DNA from 3 places in the Pseudomonas sp. NPDC007930 genome. Region 3 is predicted to be linked to each of the others. Evidence: predicted binding sites of a transcription regulator. Region 3 holds the regulator's gene; each other region holds the start of a gene.
The links. Region 3 encodes sigma-54, which starts transcription at its own class of promoters, with help from an activator protein. Its sites were predicted from a motif close to ANTGGCATNNANNTTGCTNT; they were not measured.

Region 1: glnK (P-II family nitrogen regulator) is a predicted target of sigma-54. The motif match lies at 2,213-2,232, and genes of this name have one in related genera.
Region 2: nirB (nitrite reductase large subunit NirB) is a predicted target of sigma-54. The motif match lies at 1,572-1,591, and genes of this name have one in related genera.

The regions. Positions count from the first base shown of each region.
Region 1 covers NZ_JBIBKC010000003.1:216,076-219,517, reverse strand. The annotation lists gene ACFZCE_RS08465 (secondary thiamine-phosphate synthase enzyme YjbQ) at 1-81, opposite strand, end outside; gene ACFZCE_RS08460 (ammonium transporter) at 289-1,623, opposite strand; gene glnK (P-II family nitrogen regulator) at 1,670-2,008, opposite strand; gene ACFZCE_RS08450 (accessory factor UbiK family protein) at 2,423-2,683, shown strand; gene ACFZCE_RS08445 (LysR substrate-binding domain-containing protein) at 2,742-3,442, shown strand, end outside.
Region 2 covers NZ_JBIBKC010000002.1:223,483-226,924, reverse strand. The annotation lists gene ACFZCE_RS05435 (molybdopterin-dependent oxidoreductase) at 1-1,483, shown strand, start outside; gene nirB (nitrite reductase large subunit NirB) at 1,741-3,442, shown strand, end outside.
Region 3 covers NZ_JBIBKC010000002.1:463,342-466,783, forward strand. The annotation lists gene lptA (lipopolysaccharide transport periplasmic protein LptA) at 1-174, shown strand, start outside; gene lptB (LPS export ABC transporter ATP-binding protein) at 174-899, shown strand; gene ACFZCE_RS06640 (RNA polymerase factor sigma-54) at 1,080-2,594, shown strand; gene hpf (ribosome hibernation-promoting factor, HPF/YfiA family) at 2,699-3,007, shown strand; gene ptsN (PTS IIA-like nitrogen regulatory protein PtsN) at 3,018-3,442, shown strand, end outside.

The DNA.
Region 1 (3,442 bases), on a different contig from region 3:
CAAGGCCGCCAGGAGCTCGTCGGTCACCAGGTGAAACCCGCGCGGGCGGGGCTTCAAGGTAATCGTCGTTTGCTGCCACATGGCGTTCTCCCGTTCTTGGGGCGCATTCTAGCGCGCTCCAGAAAAAAGCAAAGTGGTTGATCTCACGGCGAAAAATCTTACGTTTTGCAGGGGTTTGATAATCCCGGCCCCGCTGGCACGGCACTTTGCGGCATGGCCGCTTCATGCACTGACAAAACGCGGATAAAAAAATGCCCGGCAAGCCGGGCATTTTTCGCGAGTGGACGATTACAGGTTGTAACCGCGCTCGTTGTGTTGTGCCAGGTCGAGGCCGACTGCTTCTTCTTCCTCGGTTACACGCAGGCCCATGACCATGTCGAGGACCTTGAGGATGATGAACGTCGCGACCGCGGTGTAGATCACGGTGAAGCCCACGCCTTTGGCCTGGACCCACAGTTGCGCGCCGATGTCGGTCACGGTGCCGAAGCCACCCAGCGAAGGCGCGGCGAACACGCCAGTCAGCAGGGCGCCGATGATGCCGCCGATGCCGTGCACGCCGAAGGCGTCGAGGGAGTCGTCGTAGCCCAGCTTGCGCTTGAGGCTGGTGGCGCAGAAGAAGCACACCACGCCAGCGGCGAGGCCGATGATCAGCGAGCCCATCGGGCCAACGGTACCGGCGGCCGGGGTGATGGCCACCAGGCCAGCGACCACGCCCGAGGCGATGCCCAGCGCGCTTGGCTTACCGTGAGTGATCCACTCAGCGAACATCCAGCCCAGGGCGGCGGCGGCGGTGGCGATCTGGGTGACCAGCATGGCCATGCCGGCGGTGCCGTTGGCGGCGGCCGCGGAGCCGGCGTTGAAGCCGAACCAGCCTACCCACAGCATGGCGGCGCCGACCAGGGTGTAACCCAGGTTGTGCGGGGCCATCGGGGTGGTGGGGTAGCCTTTGCGCTTGCCCAGTACCAGGCAGGCGATCAGGCCAGCGATACCGGCGTTGATGTGCACCACGGTGCCACCGGCGAAGTCGAGCACGCCCCAGTCCCACAGCAGGCCGCCGTTACCGCTCCAGACCATGTGGGCGATCGGTGCGTACACCAGGGTGAACCACACGCCCATGAACACCAGCATGGCGGAGAACTTCATGCGCTCGGCGAAAGCGCCGACGATCAGCGCCGGGGTGATGATGGCGAAGGTCATCTGGAAGGTGACGAACACCGCTTCCGGGAACAGCGCGGCCGGGCCGGTGATGCTCGCGGGGGTAACGCCCGCCAGGAAGGCCTTGGCCATGCCACCGACGAAGGAGTTGAAGTTGATCACCCCTTGTTCCATGCCGGTGGTGTCGAAGGCCATCGAGTAGCCGTACACGAACCACAGGATCGAGATCAGGCCGGTGATCGCAAAGCATTGCATCATCACCGACAGGATGTTCTTGGAGCGCACCATACCGCCGTAAAACAATGCGAGGCCCGGGATGGTCATGAACAGCACGAGGGCGGTGGAAGTCAACATCCAGGCGGTGTCGCCGGAGTTGAGGACCGGGGCCGCGGCCTCGTCGGCCATGGCCAGGCCTGGCATTACGAGGGACAACAGGGCTCCTAGCCCTGCGAATTGACGCAGAGTCATATTGTTTACTCCTGGGGCTTTTTAGTTGTGTGTCGGCTAGTTCGGCTTAGATCGCGTCGGTACCGATTTCACCGGTACGGATACGGATCGCCTGCTCCAGCGGCACCACGAAGATCTTGCCGTCACCGATCTTGCCGGTGTTGGCGGCCTTGCTGATGGCCTCGATCACCCGGTCGAGCTGATCGTCGCCAATGGCAACGTCGATCTTGACCTTGGGCAGGAAATCAACGACGTACTCAGCACCGCGGTACAGCTCGGTGTGGCCCTTCTGCCGACCGAAGCCCTTGACCTCGGTAACGGTAATGCCCTGCACGCCGATTTCGGACAGCGACTCGCGAACGTCATCCAGTTTGAATGGCTTGATGATGGCAGTGACTAGCTTCATGAAACTCTCTCCCGATTTGGTGGACTTGCCCCAGGAAAACAAACCCAGAACAAGTCTAAGCGCAGTGCCTGGCTTTGTAACGCGTCGCCGGTTTCTCTTCCTGAAACCGGCACCAGAGACCGCTCCTGACGAAACACTTCCCCGCTCCGCCTGCGCACTGCATTCGTCTCATGAGACTGCCTCAGTGCATGGGTCAATTGGCACTAAGCAGGTTTCTTGCCACATCGGTACATACCGCGATTTACATGCGCTTGCCGGCCCCTTTCGGCCCCCGTTTGAGCGCCGCGCCGCCGCGCTGCACAGCGCTGGTGCGCGGCGCCCCACAGCCATGCGCGAAAACGGTGCGCCGGCGGTCACCCGATGAATATAGCCCGCCCGTGATAAAGTGCAGGCTTTGCCCAGAGGAGCTTTGCCATGCTCGCCCCGAAAGATTTCATCGATGCCCTCGCCGGCCAGGCCGCGCGGTTGCTCGACGGTGCCGCCAGCGCCCCGCGCGGCGAAGCCGAAAGCCAGCTGCGCAGTGTGCTGCAGGCCGCCTTCGCCAAGCTGGAGTTGGTCAGCCGGGAAGAATTCGACAGCCAGATGGTGGTGCTGGCGCGCACCCGCGCCCGGGTCGAGGCACTGGAAACCCGCCTGGCCGAACTGGAAGCACGCCTCGACGGCGAACGCGGCTAGACGGCGCGTATCGGGCTTCATACACTCCCCCGGTAGCGAAGCGATCATGGGGTGATGGATGAACCGCAACGAATTGCGCAAGGCCGACATCAACCTGATGGTCGTGTTCGAAACCTTGATGCAGGAACGTAACGTCACCCGCGTGGCGGAGAAGCTGTTTCTCGGCCAGCCCACTGTCAGCGCCGCGCTCAACCGGCTGCGCACGCTGTTCAACGACCCATTGTTCGTGCGCGTGGGCCACCGCATGGAGCCCACCGCGCGGGCCGGCGAGATCATCAAGCACCTGTCGCCGGCGCTCGACGCAATGTCCATGGCGCTGAGCCTCTCGCAGGATTTCGACCCGCTGCAGAGCAGCATGACCTTCCGTATCGGTTTGTCGGACGACGTCGAATCCGGCCTGTTGCCACCGCTGCTGCGCGCGCTGCGCACCGAAGCGCCAAACGTGGTGGTGGTGGTGCAGCACGTGGATTACTGGCGCATCCCCGACCTGCTCGCCTCGGGCGAGATCACCGTGGGCATCAGCCAAACCCGCGGCCTGCCGGCCAATGCCAAGCGCAAGCTGCTGCGGCGCATGCACGCGCGGGTGCTGCGGGCAGACAAATCCGACACACCGCTGACCCTCGATGAATACTGCGCGCGGCCCCATGTGCTGGTGTCGCACACGGCCAACACCCGCGGCATCGCCGATGAATGGCTCGACGAGATCGGCCGCTCGCGCCATGTGGTGTTGTCGGTGCCGCAGTTCAGCTCGCTGCCGGC
Region 2 (3,442 bases), 240 kb from region 3:
CGACGCCAGCGTAGACGCCCTGCAAGGCGCGGCCAGCCTGCTGCTGGTGGCCAGCACCTTTGGCGACGGCGAAGCCCCGGACAACGCCGGGGACTTCTGGCAACGCTTGCAGGGCGCGGCGCCGCTGCCCGCGCAGCGCTACGCGGTGCTGGCCTTCGGCGACAGCAACTACGAGCAGTTTTGCGGTTTTGGCCGGCGCCTCGACGCCCACCTCAAAGCCCTCGGCGCCGCGCCGCTGGCCGCCCGGGTAGACTGCGAAGCCCATGACCTGGCCCCGGCCGAAGGCTGGCTGGCGAGCATCTGCAGCACCCTGGCCAGCAGCGCCGCCGTGGCCACCCCAGCGCCCGCGGCCATCGAGCCCGCCTTGTACGACCGCCGCCGGCCATACAAGGCCACGCTGCTGAGCAATGCCGTGCTCAATGCCGAAGGCGCCAGCAAGGAAACCCGCCAGGTGGTGTTCGACCTCAAGGGCAGTGGCCTGACCTACCAGGCCGGTGATGCCCTGGGGGTATGGCCCACCAACTGTTTGACCCTGGTCGAGGCGCTGCTGGCCTGCCTGGGCCTGGACAGCAGCCAGCCGGTGAGCATCCCGGACCAAGGCGAGATGCCCCTGGCGCTGGCCCTGCACCGCCACCTCGACATCACCCGGGTGACCCCGCAATGGCTGGCGTTCATCGCCGAGCGCAGTGGCGATGCGGCCCTCGCCGAGCGCCTGCTGCCGGGCAACCAGGCGCAATTGGCAGAGTGGCTGTGGGGCCGGCAACTGCTCGATGTGTTGGAAGCCTACCCGCTCAGCCTGAGCGTGGAGGAGTTGCTCGGCCTGCTGAAGCCGCTGCAACCGCGCCTGTATTCGATCAGCTCCAGCGCCCTGGCCCACCCCGAGCAGGTGCACTTGACCGTGTCCACGGTGCGCTACAGCAGCGCCGGGCGCAGCCGCAGCGGCCTGTGTTCGGGGTTTCTGGCTGACCGCGCCGGGCAGGCGCGGGTGCCGATCTTCGTGCAGCGCTCGGCGCATTTTCGCGTACCGGCAGCCCCCACCACGGCGATGATCATGATCGGCCCTGGCACTGGCGTAGCGCCGTTTCGCGCCTTCTTGCAAGAGCGCCAGGCCCAGGGCGCGACTGGCCAGCACTGGTTGTTCTTCGGCGAGCAATACGAGGCCAGTGACTTCTACTACCGCGACGAACTGCTCGCCTGGCAAGCCGAAGGCCACCTGCAGCGGCTCAGCACGGCGTTCTCCCGGGACCAGGCGCAGAAGGTCTACGTGCAGCAGCGCATGCTCGAGGAGGGCGCGACGCTGTGGCAATGGCTGCAGGCGGGCGCCCATGTATACGTGTGCGGCGATGCGGCGCGCATGGCCAAGGACGTAGACGCCGCGTTGCAGGCGATCGCCCAGGCCCATGGCGGCCTCGATGCTGAGGCGGCGGCGCAGTATGTGCGCGCCCTGGCCAAGGGCAAGCGCTACCTGCGCGACGTGTACTGATGCCCCGTGCTGGTGCCGGCTGCACCGCCTTGGGTCGCGCAGGCGCCCCGCGGCCCCGCTGAAAGCCCCGAAACAGGGGGCTTCTGCGGTTGGCACAGTCCCTGCTACAGCTACCCCAGCATTGTTCAGGGGCCAATGGCGGCCCGGCAATGACACACACAATCGAATCGTGGGCAAAGGCGCCCGGAGCTTGAAAAAGCTCCGGGCGCTTTTTTTTGCCCGAAAAAAACCGTGAACGGCTGGCACGAGGTAATTCAATGAACGCGATCGTGGCGCAAGCGCCCAAGCAAACCCTGGTCATCGTCGGCAATGGCATGGTCGGCCACCACTGCGTCGAGCAGTTGGTGGCGCGTGGGGCGCTGGCGCGGTTCGAACTGCACGTGTATGGCGAAGAGCCCCTGCGCGCCTACGACCGTGTGCACTTGTCGGAATACTTCGGCGGCGCGGATGCCGAGACCCTGGCGATGTGCGCCCCGGAGTACTACCGCGAGCAGGGCGTGCACCTGCACCTGGGCGAAGCGGTGCTGGAGATCGACCGCAGCGCCCGCCAGGTGGTGACGGCCAACGGCCGCCAGGGCTACGACGCCTTGGTGCTGGCCACCGGCTCGTACCCGTTCGTGCCGCCGATCCCCGGCGCCGAAGGCGGCTCGCGGTTGGTGTACCGCACCCTCGAAGACCTCGACCGCATCCGCGACGCCGCCCAGGGCGCGCGCCGCGGCGTGGTGGTCGGCGGTGGGCTGCTCGGCCTGGAGGCGGCCAACGCGCTGAAGTCCCTCGGCCTCGAGGCCCATGTGGTGGAGTTTGCCCCGCGGCTGATGCCGGTGCAGTTGGATGCCGACGGCGGCGCCGCGCTGCGGGCGCGCATCGAGGCGCTGGGGGTGAGTGTGCACTTGTCGCGCGCGACCCAGGCGATTGCCGCCGGTGAGGAGGGCTACCGCTACCGAATGAATTTCGACGGCGGCGAGTACCTGGAAACCGACCTGATCGTGTTTTCCGCCGGCATTCGCCCGCAAGACGCCCTGGCCCGTGCCGCCGGCCTGGCCCTCGGCGCCCGTGGCGGCGTGGCGGTGGATGACCAGTGCGTGACCAGCGACCCGGCGATCCTCGCCATTGGCGAGTGTGCCAGTTGGAACGGCGGCATCTTCGGCCTGGTCGCGCCGGGCTACACCATGGCCCGCACCGCCGCCGCGCAACTGCTGGGCGAAGCCGGCGCGGCCTTCACCGGCGCCGACATGTCGACCAAGCTCAAGCTGCTCGGCGTCGACGTGGGCTCGATCGGCGACGCCCACGGCGCCACCCCGGGCGCGCGCAGCTACCGCTTCATCGACGAGGCCAGCGGCAGCTACCGCCGGCTGGTGGTCGATGCCGCCGGTAAGCGGGTACTCGGCGCGGTGCTGGTGGGCGACAACAGCTACTACGACACCCTGTTGCAATACGCCCTCAACGGCCTCGCCCTGCCGGCCGACCCGGCCGGGTTGATCCTCCCCGCCGGGGACGGCGCGCCGGCGCTGGGCGCCGACGCCTTGCCCGACAGCGCGACCATCTGCTCATGCCATAACGTCACCAAGGGCGCGATCTGCTCGGCCATCGACGGCGGCTGCACCGACCTGCCCGCGCTCAAGGCCGGGACCAAGGCCTGCACCGGCTGTGGCGGCTGCGCGGCGTTGCTCAAGTCAGTGTTCGAGCACGAACTGATCGCCCGCGGCGTGGCGGTGGACAAAAGCCTCTGCGAACACTTTGCCTACACCCGCCAAGACCTCTACAACCTGGTGCGGGTCGAGGGCATTCACAGCTTCGACGAGTTGCTCGCGCGCCACGGCCAGGGCCACCTGGGGTGCGACATCTGCAAGCCGGCGGTGGGCTCGATCCTCGCCTCGTGCTGGAACACGCCGATCATGGAGCCCTCGCTGGTGCCGCTGCAGGACACCAACGACACCTTCATGGCCAACATGCAGAAGA
Region 3 (3,442 bases):
AAGGTGCTCAACGACGGCAACGTGTCGACCGGCGAGAAAATCGTCTACGACACCGTCAAGCAGGTCGCCAACGCTGGCCGCGCCACCGGTTCGAAGATCACCGCGCCGCAGCCGCGGATCGACATGGTGATCCAGCCGAAGAAGAAAACCGACCAACCAGAGAAGGCGCAGTAATGGCAACTCTGAAGGCCCAGCACCTGGCCAAAAGCTACAAAGGCCGCCAGGTGGTCCGTGACGTCAGCCTGTCGATCGACAGCGGCCAGATCGTCGGCCTGCTTGGCCCGAACGGCGCCGGCAAGACCACCTGCTTCTACATGATCGTCGGCCTGGTGCAGGCCGACCAGGGCCGCGTGCTGATCGACGACCTCGACGTCAGCCACCAGCCCATGCACGGCCGCGCGCGCTCCGGGATCGGCTACCTGCCGCAGGAAGCCTCGATCTTTCGCAAGCTGTCGGTGGCCAAGAACATCATGGCCATCCTCGAAACCCGCAAAGACCTCGACGCCGCGGGCCGCCGCCAGGAGCTCGAAAGCCTGCTGCAGGAGTTCCACATCACCCACATCCGCGACAACCTCGGCATGAGCTTGTCCGGCGGTGAGCGGCGCCGGGTGGAGATCGCCCGCGCCCTGGCGACCTCGCCCAAGTTCATCCTGCTCGACGAGCCTTTCGCTGGCGTCGACCCGATCTCGGTCGGCGACATCAAGCAGATCATCCACCACCTCAAGAACAAGGGCATCGGTGTGCTGATCACCGACCACAACGTTCGCGAAACCCTGGACATCTGCGAAATCGCTTATATCGTCAATGACGGCCAATTGATCGCCGAAGGCAGCGCCGAAACCATCCTGGCCAACCAGTTGGTCAAGGAAGTGTACCTGGGCCACGAGTTCCGCCTTTGAGCAAGGGCCCGTGCCCCCTGGGCCCGGGCCATTCTTGTGCCAGGTTCTGATAGAGAACACTAGGCAAACCCCCAGGTTTCAGGCATATAATTTGCTTAAGGCTGCGACCCCTTTCACAGGGCGGGCAGTGTGTAGTGGATGGCGCCCCGCGCCGGCAGAACAAGGTGTCTAGCTTCCGCCATGAAACCAACGCTTGTCCTAAAAATGGGCCAGCAACTGACGATGACACCGCAGTTGCAACAGGCCATCCGCCTTCTTCAGCTCTCCACGCTGGATCTCCAACAGGAAATCCAGGAGGCGCTGGACTCCAATCCCATGCTCGAACGCCAGGAAGACGGCGAAGACTTCGACACCAGCGACCCGATGGCCGACCATGCCGAAATGAAGGCCAATGGTGAAGCCCAGGAAGCCGCCTACCAGGAAAGCAGCTACCAGGACAGCGCCCCGGTGGCCGAGCGCGAAGGTGGCGAGGAAGGCGACTGGGGCGACCGTATCCCCAACGAGCTGCCCGTAGACACCGCCTGGGAAGACGTTTACCAGACCAGCGCCAGCAGCCTGCCGGCCAGCGATGACGACGAGTGGGACTTCACCACCCGCACCTCGGCCGGTGAAAGCCTTCAAAGCCACCTGTTGTGGCAGCTCAACCTGGCGCCGATGTCCGACAACGACCGGCTGATCGCCGTGACCCTGATCGACAGCATCAACGGCCAGGGCTACCTCGAGGCGACCCTCGAGGAGATTTGCGAGGCGTTCGACCCCGAGCTCGACATCGAGCTCGATGAAGTCGAAGCCGTGCTGCACCGCATCCAGCAGTTCGAGCCCGCCGGCATCGCCGCGCGCAGCCTGAGCGAATGCCTGGCCCTGCAACTGCGCCAGCTACCGGCGAAAACCCCTTGGCTGGCTGAAGCCCAGCGCCTGGTCGGCGACTACATCGACCTGCTCGGCAGCCGTGACTACAGCCAACTGATGCGGCGCATGAAGGTCAAGGAAGACGAGCTGCGCCAGATCATCGAGCTGGTACAAAGCCTGAACCCCCGCCCCGGCTCGCAGATCGAGTCGAGCGAGCCCGAATACGTGGTCCCAGACGTCATCGTGCGCAAGGACAGCGAACGCTGGCTGGTCGAGCTCAACCAGGAGGCGGTGCCACGGCTGCGGGTCAACCCGCAATACGCCGGCTTCGTGCGCCGCGCCGACACCAGCGCCGACAACACCTTCATGCGCAACCAGTTGCAGGAGGCGCGCTGGTTCATCAAGAGCCTGCAAAGCCGCAACGAAACCCTGATGAAGGTGGCCACGCAGATCGTCGAGCACCAGCGCGGCTTCCTCGACTACGGCGACGAGGCCATGAAGCCGTTGGTACTGCACGACATCGCCGAGGCGGTGGGCATGCACGAGTCGACGATTTCCCGGGTGACCACGCAGAAGTACATGCACACCCCCCGTGGCATTTTCGAATTGAAATACTTTTTCTCCAGCCACGTCAGCACCTCCGAAGGCGGTGAATGCTCGTCTACGGCGATCCGCGCGATCATCAAGAAACTGGTCGCCGCGGAAAATCAGAAAAAGCCATTGAGCGACAGTAAGATCGCTGGTTTACTGGAGGCACAGGGCATCCAGGTGGCTCGCCGCACTGTCGCCAAGTACCGTGAATCCCTCGGGATCGCGCCGTCCAGCGAACGCAAGCGGTTGATGTAGCGCACCAGGTGCCGGCCCTGGCGGCAAGGCCGCGGCCAGGGCCCTCGTGTTCAGGGGGCCGGTATTTCCAGCCTCTTTATGCACTGGCAATAAGGAGAAGCGGTATGCAAGTCAACATCAGTGGGCATCAACTGGATGTGACCGACGCCATGCGTAGCTACATTGGCGAGAAGCTTTCCAAGCTCGAGCGGCATTTCGACAAGATCACCAACGTGCAGGTGATCATGGAGGTCGAAAAGCTCAAACAGAAAATCGAAGCCACCCTGCGGGTACCGGGTGCGGAAGTGGTGGCCAACGCCGAACATGACGACATGTACGCGGCCATCGACCTGCTCACCGACAAACTCGACAGGCAACTGCTCAAGCATAAGGAAAAACAGCAGAGCCACTTCCAAGGTGCGGCCGCTCGCTGATCTCCCCCCCATGATCCGACTCGAACAGATCCTGACCCCCGGCCGTTCCCTGGTGAACGTGCCGGGCGGCAGCAAGAAACGCGTACTGGAAACGATCGCCAACCTGGTAGCTCGCGAGCTGCCCGGCCTCGACAGCCAGGACATCCTCGAAGCGCTGGTAGCCCGCGAACGCCTGGGCTCGACCGGCTTCGGCAACGGTATCGCCATTCCGCACTGCCGGCTGGCCGGCTGCCAAGCGCCGATCAGCGCGCTGCTGCAACTCGACCACCCGGTAGACTTCGACGCCATCGACGGCGCCCCGGTCGACCTGCTGTTCGTGCTGCTGGTGCCGCAGGCGGCCACGGACGAACACCTCGAACTGCTGCGCCAGATCGCCAGCATGCTCGACCGCAAGGACATCCGCGAGCACCTGCGCTCGGCCGGAGACAGCGAAGC